3 regions of the Micromonospora sp. NPDC049171 genome follow, and region 2 is predicted to be linked to each of the others. Evidence: riboswitches for the same ligand, from Rfam matches in the RefSeq annotation. Region 2 holds a riboswitch; each other region holds the start of a gene.
The links. A riboswitch is a leader RNA that binds a small molecule or an ion and turns the genes downstream of it on or off. The one in region 2 is predicted to bind cobalamin.
Positions count from the first base shown of each region.

Region 1: another riboswitch for cobalamin. It lies ahead of bluB (5,6-dimethylbenzimidazole synthase); the one in region 2 lies ahead of AB0B14_RS07605 (ribonucleoside-diphosphate reductase subunit alpha).
Region 3: another riboswitch for cobalamin. It lies ahead of AB0B14_RS00635 (acyl-CoA thioesterase); the one in region 2 lies ahead of AB0B14_RS07605 (ribonucleoside-diphosphate reductase subunit alpha).

Region 1 is NZ_JBEZDJ010000007.1:117,311-122,046, reverse strand. It holds gene AB0B14_RS11375 (amino acid adenylation domain-containing protein) at 1-186, opposite strand, end outside; gene AB0B14_RS11370 (MFS transporter) at 183-1,355, opposite strand; gene AB0B14_RS11365 (aminoglycoside phosphotransferase family protein) at 1,454-2,329, opposite strand; gene bluB (5,6-dimethylbenzimidazole synthase) at 3,096-3,725, opposite strand; cobalamin riboswitch at 3,755-3,955, opposite strand; gene AB0B14_RS11355 (SdrD B-like domain-containing protein) at 4,088-4,736, shown strand, end outside.
Region 2 is NZ_JBEZDJ010000004.1:258,283-263,018, forward strand. It holds gene AB0B14_RS07600 (ribonucleotide-diphosphate reductase subunit beta) at 146-1,141, opposite strand; gene AB0B14_RS07605 (ribonucleoside-diphosphate reductase subunit alpha) at 1,243-3,561, opposite strand; cobalamin riboswitch at 3,756-3,972, opposite strand; gene AB0B14_RS07610 (enolase C-terminal domain-like protein) at 4,536-4,736, shown strand, end outside.
Region 3 is NZ_JBEZDJ010000001.1:176,694-181,429, reverse strand. It holds gene AB0B14_RS00640 (zinc-dependent alcohol dehydrogenase family protein) at 430-1,422, opposite strand; gene AB0B14_RS00635 (acyl-CoA thioesterase) at 1,531-2,043, opposite strand; cobalamin riboswitch at 2,171-2,385, opposite strand; gene AB0B14_RS00630 (copper resistance protein CopC) at 2,516-4,666, shown strand; gene AB0B14_RS00625 (copper chaperone PCu(A)C) at 4,732-4,736, shown strand, end outside.

The DNA of each region.
Region 1 (4,736 bases), on a different contig from region 2:
GAAGGAGGTGCGCAGGGCGTCGTGCTTGCCGACCACCCGACGCAACGCCTGAGCCAGCGCCTCCCGATCGAGAGAGCCCTCCATCCGCAGGGCGAACGCCACGACGTACGCGGGGTTGCCCGGCTGGAGTTCGTTGAGGAAGTAGAAGCGCTCCTGGGTGAAGGAGGCCCTGCCGGTTCGAGTCATGCCGCCCCCCGTACTTCCGCGACGTCTTCGGGTTGGGTGGGTGCCGTGAGGGCCTCGGCGCTGCGCCGAGCGGCCGGGACGATCAGCCAGGCCGCGGCGAGCATCACCGCGGCGATCACCGCCCAGCCCCAGAACCCCAGCGAGATGACCAGGCCGGACAGGAACACCGGCCCGACGACGTTCTGCGATGCCACATGCAGGTCGAAGGCACCGAGGTACTCGCCCTCCGCATGCTTGGGAGCCAGCCCGAAGGCCATTCCCCACGCCGAGGCCGCCTGCAGCACCTCGGCTATCGACACGACCAACACCGTCACGACGATCGCCACCACGGCCAGGGCCGCGTTGTCCACGAAGGCGGTGACGGACACCGCCGCGCAGCCGGCCGCGATCCACAGCCCCGCACGCCGGCCCGTCAGCGCAGCGCCGGACACCGTCTCCGCGCCCCTGCTCGCGCGGACCTGGAACAGGATCACGAACGCCGTGTTGATCACCAACATCAGCGGGACGAGGAAGGGTGGGACCGAGGTCCGATTGAGCGTCCACAGGGGCAGCACCACCATGAGGACCGTGATGTGCGAGGCGAGGACCGCCGACAACCCCACCACGGCGAGGAACCGCAGGTCCCGCACCGCGCCGAAGGGGCGTGGCCGGGTGGCCGCCTTCCGGGGAGCGCCGACCGGCAACCGGGTCACCAGTGCCGCGGCGAGACCCAGCAGCACGGCCGCTCCCACCGGGATCAGCACCAGCAGGCGCTCGCTGAGTGCGGCGACCGCGGCGATCCCGATGCCCACACTGAAACCGATGTTGAAGACCGTCCGCATCATGGCGTTCAGGCGGACCCGCTCCCCGTCGGGGATGAGCGTCGCCACCATCGCATTCTCGGTCGGGCCTATCCCGTAGTCGAGGAACGCGATGAGCATCACCAGTACGTAGAACTCGACCGCGCTCTCCACGACGGAATACAAGCCGAAACCGACGGCGACCGCCGCGAACAGCGCGAACAACAACGTCCGCTTCCGCATCCGGTCCGCGATGATTCCGAACAACACCGAGGAGACCAGTCCGGCGAAACCCGCCGCGGACAGGCCAATCCCCACCTCAGCGGCCGACAGCCCGACGTGCAGGGTGAAGTAGACGACGCTGCCGCTGAGGAACACCCCTTTTCCCATTGCCCCGGCGAGTCGGATCGCCAGTAGCCTCCGGCGCAGGGAGTCAGCAGGGATCAACCGCGTGAGAAAGCCCGACACGCTGGATCCGGACCTGGCCATCAATACTCACCTCGCCCGAATGCAAGCAGTTCCGCGATGCGTTCCGGGGTATTGGAGCGCGACGCCCCGAGTGGAGCGAGCGCCCGACACCAGGCGTCCAGCCGGTCGGGATCGAGATCGGCAGCCCGCGCCAACTCGTCACGCCGAAACACCATTGCGGACCGATCCCAACCCTCAAGCACATAATCGGCGGCGTCAAAGCAGCGTTCGCCGACACAGGCAATCGGACTACGAGCCACCAGACCCCTGGTGTCGGACGCGAGAACATTGCCGAGGTGCAGATCGCCGTGCAACAGCACCCGTTCCGCTGGTGCGGAAAAGAGCTCCGCCGTGATCCGGCGCGATTCCGTCACGTCCAGGCCGCCCCGCTCGGTCCAGCCGTACATCAGCTCAAGCCAGTCGGCGGCCTTCCGGGGCGCGCTCTCCGGATCGCCGGCCGAGTGCAGCTCGTTGAGGAACAACGCGTAGTCGGTGGGGGACGGTGCCTCCGGAAGCTGTTCCACCGGAATGCCCGGTTTGATGGCCTCCAACAGCACCGCTCCCTTGGCAGCGGCGAGGACTGCCGGAACCCGTCCGCTCGGGGCGAACTGCCGCAGCATCGCCACCTCCTCGGCGAGGGCGTACGAGTCCGGCGCGAGCTTCAACACCGCGTCGCCCAAGGGGCCGGTGCAGGCCAGCACCACCGAGGAGACGCCCGAGGAGAAGTCGGCGCCGATTTCGGAACCGAGCTCGGCGCCGATTTCGAGGTCCCACTCGCGGGCCAGGGTCGCCAACTGCTCCGGCAGCGAACTCAACCAGCGATGGTTCACCTTTCCCGAGCGCGCGTAGTCGGCGATCGACTGGAACCGCGCAGTTATCTCTTCCAGATCCAGCAAGGGTGGTCACCTTCCGTGAGTCGCTTTCCGTTGTCGCGCCATTCAGGTGCACCTCGGTACCGTCAGTCCGACGGAGAATGCCGAGGATTGTGGACATGCGAAACTCTCGCCCCAGGGCTCACGAGAGTGAGTCAGCGCAGGGTGTACCGTCCGTGCCGGCAATTAGACCGCAAGCCGGCATGGCGGCGCGATAAAGACACGAAGAGTTGTTGCTGGACCGGTTCCTCCTGCGACCGTCTCTTGATTAAGTGAGGTGGAGACGGGTGGGAGCGGCTTCGTCACAAATGGTTACCAATTCGGCGATCCCCGAACTCCCCCCGCATTGCAACAGCCTCTCATGATGATCTATAGATGTCTAGCCTCGTTGTATTGATCTGATTACCCGCTGCTATGTACTTCGTCGTCATTGCGGCATTTTCGCGGCGATCGTGCTGATCGCAGTGGGTAAGGGGTGCCGTAGGGATCGATGGCGGCGAAGGTCCGGATAAGACGGCAGTCGACCCTGATTTCATCTCCGTCAGTGCAAAGTGAGGCATTCGGATCCGCCGGCACTGCGGCGGCCGGTTCTTCCGTCAGACCCACAGTTGAAGCGCGCCGCCGTCGCCGTGCTGGCCCTGGCCGTAGCAGTGCTGGCATTTCCTGACCCGCCGCCCCGCGGACGGGCTCACCGACCAGGCCGTCGACCGTTGCTCGCTCCGGAGGCTTCCTGGGCACGAACGGCTGTTCGGCCAGCGGGGGCCCCTGGATCGGCGTCGGCAGAACTCGGTCACTCCATCGTCCAGCGATTGTGGTGAATCACCGACGACACCGGGCGTCGCTGGCGCCAGCCGTGCCGCTCCAGGTCCGGCGTCTGCTCCAGATGGGTGACCGGGCCGAGGCAGAGCCACGCCACCGGGCGGACGGTGGCCGGGATGCCGAGCAGGTCGCGCAGGAACGGCTCCCGGTAGAACGAGACCCAACCAACCCCGAGTTGCTCGGCGGTCGCGGCCAGCCACAGGTTCTGGATTGCCAGACAGACCGAGTAGAGGCCGGCGTCGGCGATCGCGTGACGGCCGAGCACCGCCGGTCCACCCCGCTGCGGGTCGTATGTGACCACGACCGACAACGTCGACTCGCGTACACCATCGATCTTGATCCGGGTGAAGCGTTCCTTCGCCGCACCGTCGAGAGTGGCCGCGAAGGTGTCCCGTTCCCGCTGTACGTGCTGGTGGAACTCCTGCCGCAGCTCGGGATCGCGGACCAGGATGAAGTCCCAGGGCTGGGAGAGGCCGACGCTCGGTGCGGCGTGCGCCGCCGTGAGGATCCGGTTCAACGTCTCGTCCGGGATCGGCGCCCCGGTGAACTGGGCACGTACGTCCCGGCGGCGGTGGATGGTCTCGTAGAGTCCGGTGTTCATGGCAGGCTCCCGCTGCGCTCGTGCCCCTGACGGGGTCGATGACGCGAGGCCGGTCTTCGGACTCCCGGATCTACGCTGGTCACCCGCCTTCCCAACCCCGCAGGGTCAGTGGCTGCGTCTGGTACGCGTGGGTGGCAGCTCCCCGGTCACCGCGGCGGGCCCGTGCCGGACTCACACCGGCTTCCCGATTCTCCCCACTGGCGCGGGGCACCTCGCAACGTTTGTGCCACCGTGCACCATAGCGGCCCCCGACGAGCCCGGGGCCTGTCTCGCCAAAGGTGTTCCGGCGGTCCTGGGACAGCGGAGCGACTCGCCCAGCCGTTAGCATCGCGCTGATTCCCGCCCCCATTACGGAGACCTCCATGCGCAAACTTGCCGCCGCCGCCCTCGTGGGCGTGCTCGTGGCCGTTCTTCCGGCAGCGGCCGCCCTGGCCGCCGAGCCCAAGCCGGATATCGCGGTGACCTCCGCCGCCGACAAGGCCAACTACGCCGAGGGCGAGACCTTCACCATCACGGTCACGGTGAAGAACAAGAGCTCTGTCGACGCCAGGCACGTGCACTACACCGGCGGCGACAGCGAGGGCGTCGACGGTGTCGCCTACGGTGAGCTGTCGACCGGCTTCGACCTCGCCGCCGGCGCCACCAAGACCGTTCAGATCACCGGCAAGACCAACCATGTGGCGTGGCAGTCCGGCTACGGGTTCGTTGCCTTCTCGCTTGCCGCCGACAACGGCGAGGCCAACGACGCCGACAACATCACCAGCGTGCGGCTGCTGGTGGCGGGCGTCTTCGACGATCTCGGCGGCTACGTCTTCCAGGGTGAGTCCTATGACGCCGAGTGGACGCCCCGGACGCCTGGCGTCCCGGGTGTCAAGGTCGTCGCCACCAGTGCCGACGGCAAGACGACGTACGCCGAGGCCAGCACAGACGCCAAGGGCCTGTTCCGTTTCGCCCGCCTCCCCGCCGGCGACGTCCTGCTGACCTTCACCGCCCCGGCGGGCTGGAAGATCC
Region 2 (4,736 bases):
GTCGCGGAAGCCCAGAGCTGAGCGCGCCAACCCCACAGGCCTCGTCGATCATGGAGTTGTGGTGGGTGACAAAGTGCCTGCACGACACCAAATCAGGCACCACAACTCCATGATCGGAGAGACCGGAACGCGTGGACCGTCCGCCCTAGAAGTCGTCGTCGAAGGCGACGGTGCCGGCCACCCCTACCTGGTACGCCGAGACGCGCCGCTCGAAGAAGTTGGACAGCTCCTGCACGTCCTGCAACTCCATGAAGGCGAACGGGTTGCTCGACCCGTAGTGCGGGGCGAGGCCGAGCTGGGCCAGGCGGCGGTCGGCCACGTGCTGGAGGTACTCCCGCATGTCGCTCAACGTCAGACCGGGCACCCCCTGGCCCACCAGGTCCTCGGCGAACTGCACCTCACACTCGACGGCCTCGGTGAGCATCTGCCGGACCTGGTCGGCGAGGTCGTCGTCGAACAGGTCGGGTTCCTCCGCGCGGGCGGTGTCGACGACGTCGAACGCGAACGCCATGTGCATGGACTCGTCGCGGAACACCCAGTTGGTGCCGGAGGCGAGGCCGTGCAGCAGCCCGCGGGAGCGCAGGAAGTAGACGTACGCGAAGGCGCCGTAGAAGAACAATCCCTCGATGCAGGCGGCGAAGCAGATCAGGTTGAGCAGGAACGTCCGCCGGTCGTCGCGGGTCCGCAGCTCCCGCAGGTTGTTCAGCGAGTCGATCCAGCGGAAGCAGAACTCGGCCTTACGGCGGATCGAGGGGATGTTCTCGATGGCCGCGAAGGCGGCGAACCGCTCGGTCTCGTCCGGCACGTACGTGTCGAGCAGGTTCAGGTAGAACTGGACGTGCACGGCCTCCTCGAACAACTGCCGGGACAGGTAGAGGCGACCCTCCGGGCTGTTGACGTGCTGGTAGAGGTTGAGCACCAGGTTGTTGGCGACGATGGTGTCACCGGTGGCGAAGAACGCCACCAGCCGGCTGACCAGGTGCCGCTCGGCCGGCGACAACTTGTCCAGGTCGGCGAGGTCGGCGTGCAGGTCGACCTCCTCCACCGTCCAGGTGTTGCGGATCGCGTCGCGGAACCTGTCGAAGAAGTGCGGGTAGCGCATCGGGCGGAGGGTGAGGTCCATCCCGGGGTCGAGCAGCATGTGCGTGGTCCTCGTGTCGGTGGTGCCCGTGTCGGTGGTGCCCGTGTCGGTGGTGCTGGCGTCGGTGGTGCTGGCGTCGACTGTGCCGGTGTCGGCGGCTGTCACTGGCAGGCCTCGCACGACTCGGGGTTCTCCAGCGAGCAGGCCAGCGCCTCCGCGTCGGCCGCCACCGGGGCGAGCACCGCGACGGTGGCCTGCTGGATCCGGGTGGCGGGGCGCGAGCGCAGGTAGTACGTGGACTTCAGCCCGACCTTCCAGGCGTACAGGTACATCGACGAGAGCTTGCCGATGGTCGGCGCGGCCAGGAACAGGTTCAGCGATTGGGACTGGTCGATGAACGGGGCGCGGGCGGCGGCCAGGTCGACAAGCGCCCGCTGCGGCAGCTCCCACGCGGTCCGGAACAACTCCCGGACGCCGGCCGGCAACTCCGCGATGTCCTGCACCGACCCCTCCGCCCGCTTGATCGCCGAGCGGATCCGGTCAGTCCACAGGCCGCGGGCCTTCAGCTCGCGGACCAGGGCGGTGTTGACCTGGAGGAACTCCCCCGACAGGGTCTCGCGCTTGAACAGGTTGGACACCTGCGGCTCGATGCACTCGTAGCACCCGGCGATCGAGGCGATGGTCGCGGTCGGGGCGACCGCCACCAGCAGCGAGTTGCGCAGCCCGTCCGCCGCGACCCGTTCCCGCAGGGCGGCCCAGCGCGCGGTCTGCGTACCCTCGACACCCCACAGGTCGGGTTGGAGCTGGCCCCGCGCGGCCCGGGTCTGCGCGTACGCCGGGTGCGCGCCGAAGCGGCGCGCCAGGTCGGCGGAGGTCTCCAGCGCGGTCAGGTACAGCTCCTCGCTGATCCGGGTGGACAGCTCCCGGGCGGCCGGGGAGTCGAACGGCAGTCGCAGCGCGAAGAAGACGTCCTGCAGGCCCATCAGCCCCAGTCCGACCGGCCGCCAGCGGGGGTTGCTCGCCGCCGCCTGCGCGGTCGGGTAGTAGTTGATGTCGATGACCCGGTCGAGGAAGGTCACCGCGGTACGAACCGTGGCGCGCAGCCGGTCCCAGTCGATGCCGCCGTCGGTGAGGTGCGCGGCGAGGTTCACCGAGCCGAGGTTGCACACGGCGGTCTCGGCGTCACTGGACACCTCGATGATCTCGGTGCACAGGTTGGACAGGTGCACCACGTTGCCGTCCTCGGCGGTCTGGTTGCACAGCCGGTTCGCGGCGTCCTTGAAGGTCATCCACCCGTTGCCGGTCTGGGCGAGGGTGCGCATCATCTTGCCGTACAGCTCCCGCGCCGGGACCTGCCGCACGTGGCGACCCTGCGCCTCGGCCTGCCGGTAGGCGGCGTCGAACCGTTCCCCCCACAGGTCGGGCAGCTCGGGCACCTCGTGCGGGTCGAACAGCGACCACATCTCGTCGGCCTCGACCCGGCGCATGAACTCGTCCGGGACCCAGTTGGCCAGGTTCAGGTTGTGGGTGCGGCGGGCGTCCTCGCCGGTGTTGTCCCGCAGTTGCAGGAACTCCTCGACGTCCGGGTGCCACGGCTCCAGGTAGACGCAGGCCGCGCCCTTGCGCCGGCCACCCTGGTTGACCGCGGCGACGCTCGCGTCCAGCGTGCGCAGCCACGGCACGATGCCGTTGGACTGCCCGTTGGTGCCGCGGATCAGCGCGCCCCGGGACCGCACCCGGGAGTACGCGATGCCGATGCCGCCGGCGAACTTGGACAGGTTGGCGACCTGGGCGTACCGCTGGTAGATCGAGTCCAACTCGTCGCGCGGAGAGTCGACCAGATAGCAGGAGGACATCTGGGTGTGCCGGGTGCCGGAGTTGAACAACGTCGGTGAGCTGGGCAGATAGGCCAGGCTGGACATCAGCCGGTAGAAGCCGACCGCCTCGTCCGGCGTCTGGGACAGCCCGCAGGCCACCCGCAGCAGCCAGTACTGCGGGGTTTCCAGCACCAGCCGGCTGGTGGGGTGGCGCAGCAGGTACCTGTCGTACACCGTGCGCAGGCCGAAGTACTCGAACCTCCGGTCGCCGTCGGTGTCGATGGCGTCGTCGAGCATCGCGGCGTGCGCGGCGACGAACGCGGCGGTGTCGTTCCCGATCAGGCCCTCGGCGTGACCGACCCGGATCGCCGCGCTGAACGAGGTGACGCCCTGCCGACGCACCTCCTTGTCGACGTAGCCGGCCAGCAGCCGGGCCGCGAGGCGGGAGTACTGCGGCTCCTCACCGATCATCTCGGCGGCGGTCTGGATGGACAGCCGGTCCAGCTCGGCAGTCGTCGCGCCGTCGTACAGCCCGCTGATCGTGCGGGTGGCGACGCGCATCGGGTCGACGTCGGTCAGGTCGTCGGCCCACCGCTCGACCGCCCGGACGATCTTGTTGACGTCCACGGACTCGGTGGTGCCGTTGCGCTTGCGGACCTGCATCGGCGTCCGCCGCAGGACCGCGTCGCCGCTTGCCGGGACTACCTCGGTGACTGTCACCACTCACTCCTCGCGAGTTCGAGACCTGATGGCCTTCGGACGCGTGGAGACAGACACCGGCGGACGCCACGCCGGGCAGGCGCGGGTCAGGTGGCGTCGGCCGTCCCACGCGGCCTCGGACCGCCGCCCACCCGGGTGCGGGTGCACGGCGCGCTGGCAGGTCTTCGGACTCGCGGGCACGACCGGGTCGCCGGTCTCCTACTGGCCGTCGCTTCCCAGACCGATTGGTGGCCCAGTGCTCATGACGGCTGTCGTTCCCACTCACCGCTGCGGGACAGTCCCGGATTTCCACCGGGTTCCCTCTTGCCTCGACCGCTCGGGATGAACGGCCGAACCAGCTGCGCTCGACACCATATATAGGGACGCTGCGGTTGTCACACCCCACATGTCGGTCCCGGGCGTGTCGGCGCCGTGACTGGTGATGGTCGTCACCGGCTCGCCCGGACCCGCGCCGAACCAGGCCGGCGGGCGGCAGCCCACGCCCGCGCGGACGTGACATCGAGCAGGTGCCGTCATGCGGAAAGGTGTGATGTATTAAGTCTCCAGACGTAAGGATCCCTATTTATTTCCGGCCATCAATGTCAGAATCTGAAGTGGACATCCAATCTTCCGCGCGCACTATCCACTTCTCGCAGCAATATCCCAATCCCGCCGGGCGCACATCAACAGTCCGTGAACGACGACGTGCCGTCGCGCCGCAGAGTGTCTACCAGCGCCACGAATCTCGCCGCAGCCGCTGCCGAGGCCCGTGGGCCGGATGCGGCGACCGGGAGGACAGCGCGCTGACGCATTCGCATCGGGACCGAAACATTGGATGTCTTGGATTCACAGGTGATCGACGTCGTTGACGTGCCGGATTAGCCCTCCGTATACTCGCAGAGATCATCTGATCTTTAGCCTAGCCGGGCGAGGAGCGCATGCCGCAGATCACTGCCGTCACCATCGAGGACGTCCGCTTCCCCACCTCCCTGACCGCTGACGGCTCCGACGCCATGAACAAGGACGGCGACTACTCGGCGGCCTACGTCGTCCTGCACACCGACGGCGTCGACAGCACGGGCGCGCCACTCGCGGGCCACGGTCTGACCTTCACCATCGGTCGCGGCAACGACATCGTC
Region 3 (4,736 bases), on a different contig from region 2:
TTGCCCGTGGGATCGGAGTCTCGAATGACGGAACTGCAACGGACTCCACCAAGCTCACCCGCAACGCTCCACATCGATCTGACGCAGACCTATAGGCGTGGCCTTAGGCGAACCGAGAGGTCGGCCGGCACCAGCCATCCCGGGAGCAGCAACGCCTGACCACTTCGACATCTACTGGGAGGTCACACCGCACCGTTTGACCGCATCACCGCAGGTCAGAGCCATCGTCTCTGTCCGGCGTCGGTGAGCACCTCGGGCGCGGAGACCGCTTCGCCAACCTGCACCCAATCTGCTCCCAGTTGCAAGGCCGGGCCAGCCAACGGCTCCTTACCGCCTTGACCTGCGCACACCTCCCTGCCAGGCAACATAGAGCGTTGTCGACCGCTGCGCAGAACCGCTGAGCACTCCGCGGTGAACGAAGGGCTCTACTCAATCAGCGACGGCCACGATGACCTTGCCTTCGGCGGTGCCGCTGGCGACCAGCCGGTGGGCGTCCACGACCGTGTCGAGGGTGAACGTGCGTGGGTCCAGTCGCGGGCGCAGCGCTCCGGCATCGGCCAACGTCGCGATCTCGCGCAGGATGTCGCCGTGGCGTTCGCGGCCCCGCCCGGTCAGCATCGGCAGCAGGGTGAACACCCCGGAGTAGGTCGCGCCTCGGAACGACAGCGGGGCGAGCGAGTGTGAGCCCCAGCCCAGCGCGCTGACGACATGCCCGTGATAGGTGCGCACCGCCGCGAACGACGCGTCGAGCGTCGGGCCACCGACGTTGTCGACGATGATGTCGAACCCCTCGCCGTCGGTGTATCTCTGCACGTACTCCTCGACGTTGCTTGTGGTGTAGTCGATCGGCACGGCGCCCAGGCTCTCGATGACCCGCATGCTCGCCGGCCCGCCCGTGGCGTACGCCTCGGCGCCGCGCGCCTGGGCGAGCTGCACGCCCACGTAGCCGACACCGCCGGCACCGCCGTGCACCAGCACCTTCTGCCCGGCGCGGACCCCGGCCCGGTCGACGAGCCCCTCCCAGGAGGTGATCGCGGCCAGGGGCAACGCGGCGGCCTCCCGCATCGAGAGGGTGTCCGGCTTGCGGGCCAGCAGCCGCACGTCCACGGCCGCGTACTCGGCCAGCGAACCCTGCAGGTCGCCCACGCCCCCGCACAGCCCGTACACCTCGTCTCCGGGCGCGAAGCCGGTCACCTCCGTGCCGATTGCCGCGACGACGCCGGCGAGGTCCAGGCCGAGCACCGCAGGAGGCTGGACACGCGCGTGCGCGGCCTTTCCTGCCTGGATCTTCGTGTCGAGCGGGTTGACGCCGCTGGCGACGATCCGCACCAGCACCTGCCCGCGCCCGGGGGTGGGTTGATCGATCTCCTCGATCGTCAGTGGAACGTCGAACTCCCGCAGCACCGCAGCGCGCATAACCATCCACACTCTCCGTGATCGAGTCTTCACGTGGACGTTATCCGACCGGACCGGCGGCGGGGCGGGTTCCTCGGACCACGCCAGCGCCGCCACGGGCGGGCCGGGCGCGGGTCAGTCCTCTTCGGCACCGTCGAGCAACGCGCGTCGCAGCGCCAGCCGGTGCTTCCGGCGGATCTCCGCCTCCCGGTAGCGTCGCCGGTCCCCGTCGGTCTCCGGTAGCAGCGGCGGCACGGTACGAGGCTGGCCGTCGTCGTCGATGGCGACCATGACCAGGTGGGCGGTGGCCACGTCGGTGGGTGGCACCGCCCGGTCCCACCGGTCGGCGGTGACCTTGACGGCCACCTCCATCGAGCTGCGGCCGGCCCAGGTGATCCGGGCGTCGACGTGTACGACGTCGCCGACCCGCACCGCGCGTAGGAACGCCGTCTCGTCGATGGCGGCGGTCACCGCCGGCCCGTCGGAGTGCCGGGCGGCGACCACACCGGCGACGGAGTCGATGAGGTTGAGGATCCGGCCGCCGTGCACCGTACCCATCAGGTTGGTGTGGTGCTGGTCCATGATCTGCGACAGGGTCAGGTGCGACGCCGACGGCGCTCGGCCGGCGATGGTGGCGGTGTCGTGCACAGCGGTAGTCCGTCCCTCGGAACCCACACCGCCGGTTCGCGGACACGCTGACGAGGATCTGGCCGCGCACCACACGCACGGCCGGTCACCCGCTCAGCCCACCCGCGAGGCCGACGGCAGCGCACACGGTTGTGTACGCGGCGCCGGCAGGTCTTCGGACTCGCGGGCCCGACCGGTCGTGCCGGTCCCCTACTGGCCGTCGCTTCCCGGGCCACTGGCCCAGTGCTGATGACGGCGGTCGTTCCCACTCACCGCTGCGGGGCAGCCCCGGATTTCCACCGGGTTCCCTCTTACGACGCCCAGCCGGTCACGACGGGGCGAACCAGCGCCGCGGGGAGCATAGCTGGCCTGGGGATCTGTCCACCCGGGGCGTCCGGCCGCGGCGGCGGATGACCGCATCGTCGACTTTTGTCGTTCGAGGAAGAAGATCGTCACCTCTTGAAAAAAGTCTCGCGCGGGTGAGGATATCCAGATGCGTCGTCTCCCCCAGACTTGCGGGCGGGTGGTCTCGGGCCTCCTCGCGTTCCTCCTCGCCTCGGCGGTCGCCCTCCTCGCGTCCACCCAACCCGCCGCGGCGCACGGGACCCTCGCCACGTCCACACCGGCGAGCGGCGCCACCGTGCGCGAGCCGTTGACGTCGGTGCGGCTCCTCTTCACCGAGAAGGCCGCCGCCAACGCGTTCTTCACGATCACCGCCCCGGGCGGCACCCGTGTCGACAACGGCTGGTCGCCGGGGGAGCCGCAGCCGCTGGAGAAGCCGGTACGGGAGTACTTCCTGGTCAACGGGAAGTTCGAGCCTCGGGAGTACACGACGGGGTTCCCCGCGGTGGTGGCCGTCGCCCACCTGCCCGCCAAGGGCCAGTATTCGGTGAGCTACCTGTCGGTCGCCTCGGACGGCGACGCCGTGCGGGGCACCCTGACCTTCCGTTACGAGGGGCGGGTGACGGCAGCGCCGAAGGGGTGGAGCCCGCCGTCGACCCAGCCGGACCCGGCGCTGGTGGCCGCGGCCGAGCAGCACAACACGTCCGGGCAGGCGTCTGCGGTGCCGACCACGGCGGACGATCCGTCGACCCCGCCGGCTGCGGCGGCTCCGGAGACCGGGTCGACCGACAAGAGCGGTCCCGGCGCACTGGCCTGGACCGGGTTGGCGTTGGTCGCGGCAGTCGGGGCGGTGGCCGGGTTCGTCGTCTGGCGTCGCCGATCGGCTTCCGCCGGCACACCCACCGGCCGGGGCCGTACCTCGGCGGCGACCTCCGGTCGACGCGGCGGTGGCACCCGTGCTCCGAACCGGGCCGGCGCTGGTAAGACCACCGGCGGCAAGACCGTCGGGGGTAAGGCCGCCGGGGACCGGACCGGCGGAGGCAAGACCGGCGCTGGCAAGACCGGCGCTGGCAAGACCGTCGGGGCCCAGGCCGGCGGCGGCAGGACCAGCGGGGGCACGGCCGGCGAGGTCGGCGCGGCGGCCGGCGTCGTCGCGCGTACCGCTAGCGACAGGCGGCGGCCCGCCACCGTGCCGGCGGCGCGCAAGGGTGACACGGTCGTCACGGCCCGCACGGGCGTCACCGTCGAGCCGACGCCGACCGATCAGGTGGAGAAGCCCCTCGCCAGCACGGACGACGAGCCGGCGGTCGATTCCGGACCACGGCCCGACACCGACCTCGCCGCCGCGACGCCCGGGTCCCGGCTGAGCAACACCCACCTGGCGCTGCTCGTCGGCGGGCTGGTGCTCGCCCTGCTGGCCGGGTTCGGGCTGGCCCGCATCGGGACCGGCGACGAGACCCCGGCGGGCCGCGACGCCCGACAGCCCGCGGGCGGTCCGGCCACCGCGGGGCAGGAGGGCTCCGCGACCGATGGGCACCAACACTCGTCCGGTACGGGGCCGCACACGCATCGGGGTGACGACGCGACGGGCGCGGCGCTGGCGACCGGCACGACGGTGAGCGCCGGCGGCTACACCCTGCAACCGCTGGAGCGGACCCAACCCCCCGGTGTACGCGCCGACTACCGGTTCCGCATCGTCGGGACCGACCGGCAGCCGGCGACCCGCTTCGCGGTCGTGCACGACAAGCCGTTGCACATGATCGTGGTCGGCCGCGACCTGTCCGGCTACCAGCACCTGCACCCGACGATGGCGCCCGACGGCACCTGGAGCGTCCCCCTGACGCTGGCCCGGCCCGGCGGCTACCGCGTCTACGCCGACTTCTCCGTCACCGCGACCAACGGCACGCAGATCCCGCTCGTGCTGGGCGTCGACCACACCGTGCCCGGCGCGCACACCCCGACCGCGCTGCCGCCGGTGCGGGCCGAGGCGACGGCCGGGCCGTACGCGGTGTCGATGAACGGCACCCCGACGGTGGGGGTGACAGCGCCGATGCACTTCCAGGTCAGCGCCGACCCGACCATTCCCGCCCAGTTGGAGCGGTACCTGGGCGCGTACGGGCATCTGGTCGTCGTCCGTGAGGGCGATCTCGGGTACGTGCACGTCCACCCCGAGCAGGAGTTGGTCGACGGGTCGGTCAAGTTCTGGCTGACCGCCCCGAGTTCGGGCCGGTACCGGGCGTTCTTCGACTTCCAGATCGCCGGGAAGGTGCACACCGCCGAGTTCACGATCAACGTGCCCTGAGACCGGAACTTTCTCCCCGCTGCGGCCGACCAAACAGCCAGCAGCGATCAACGGAGGAAGAACACATGCG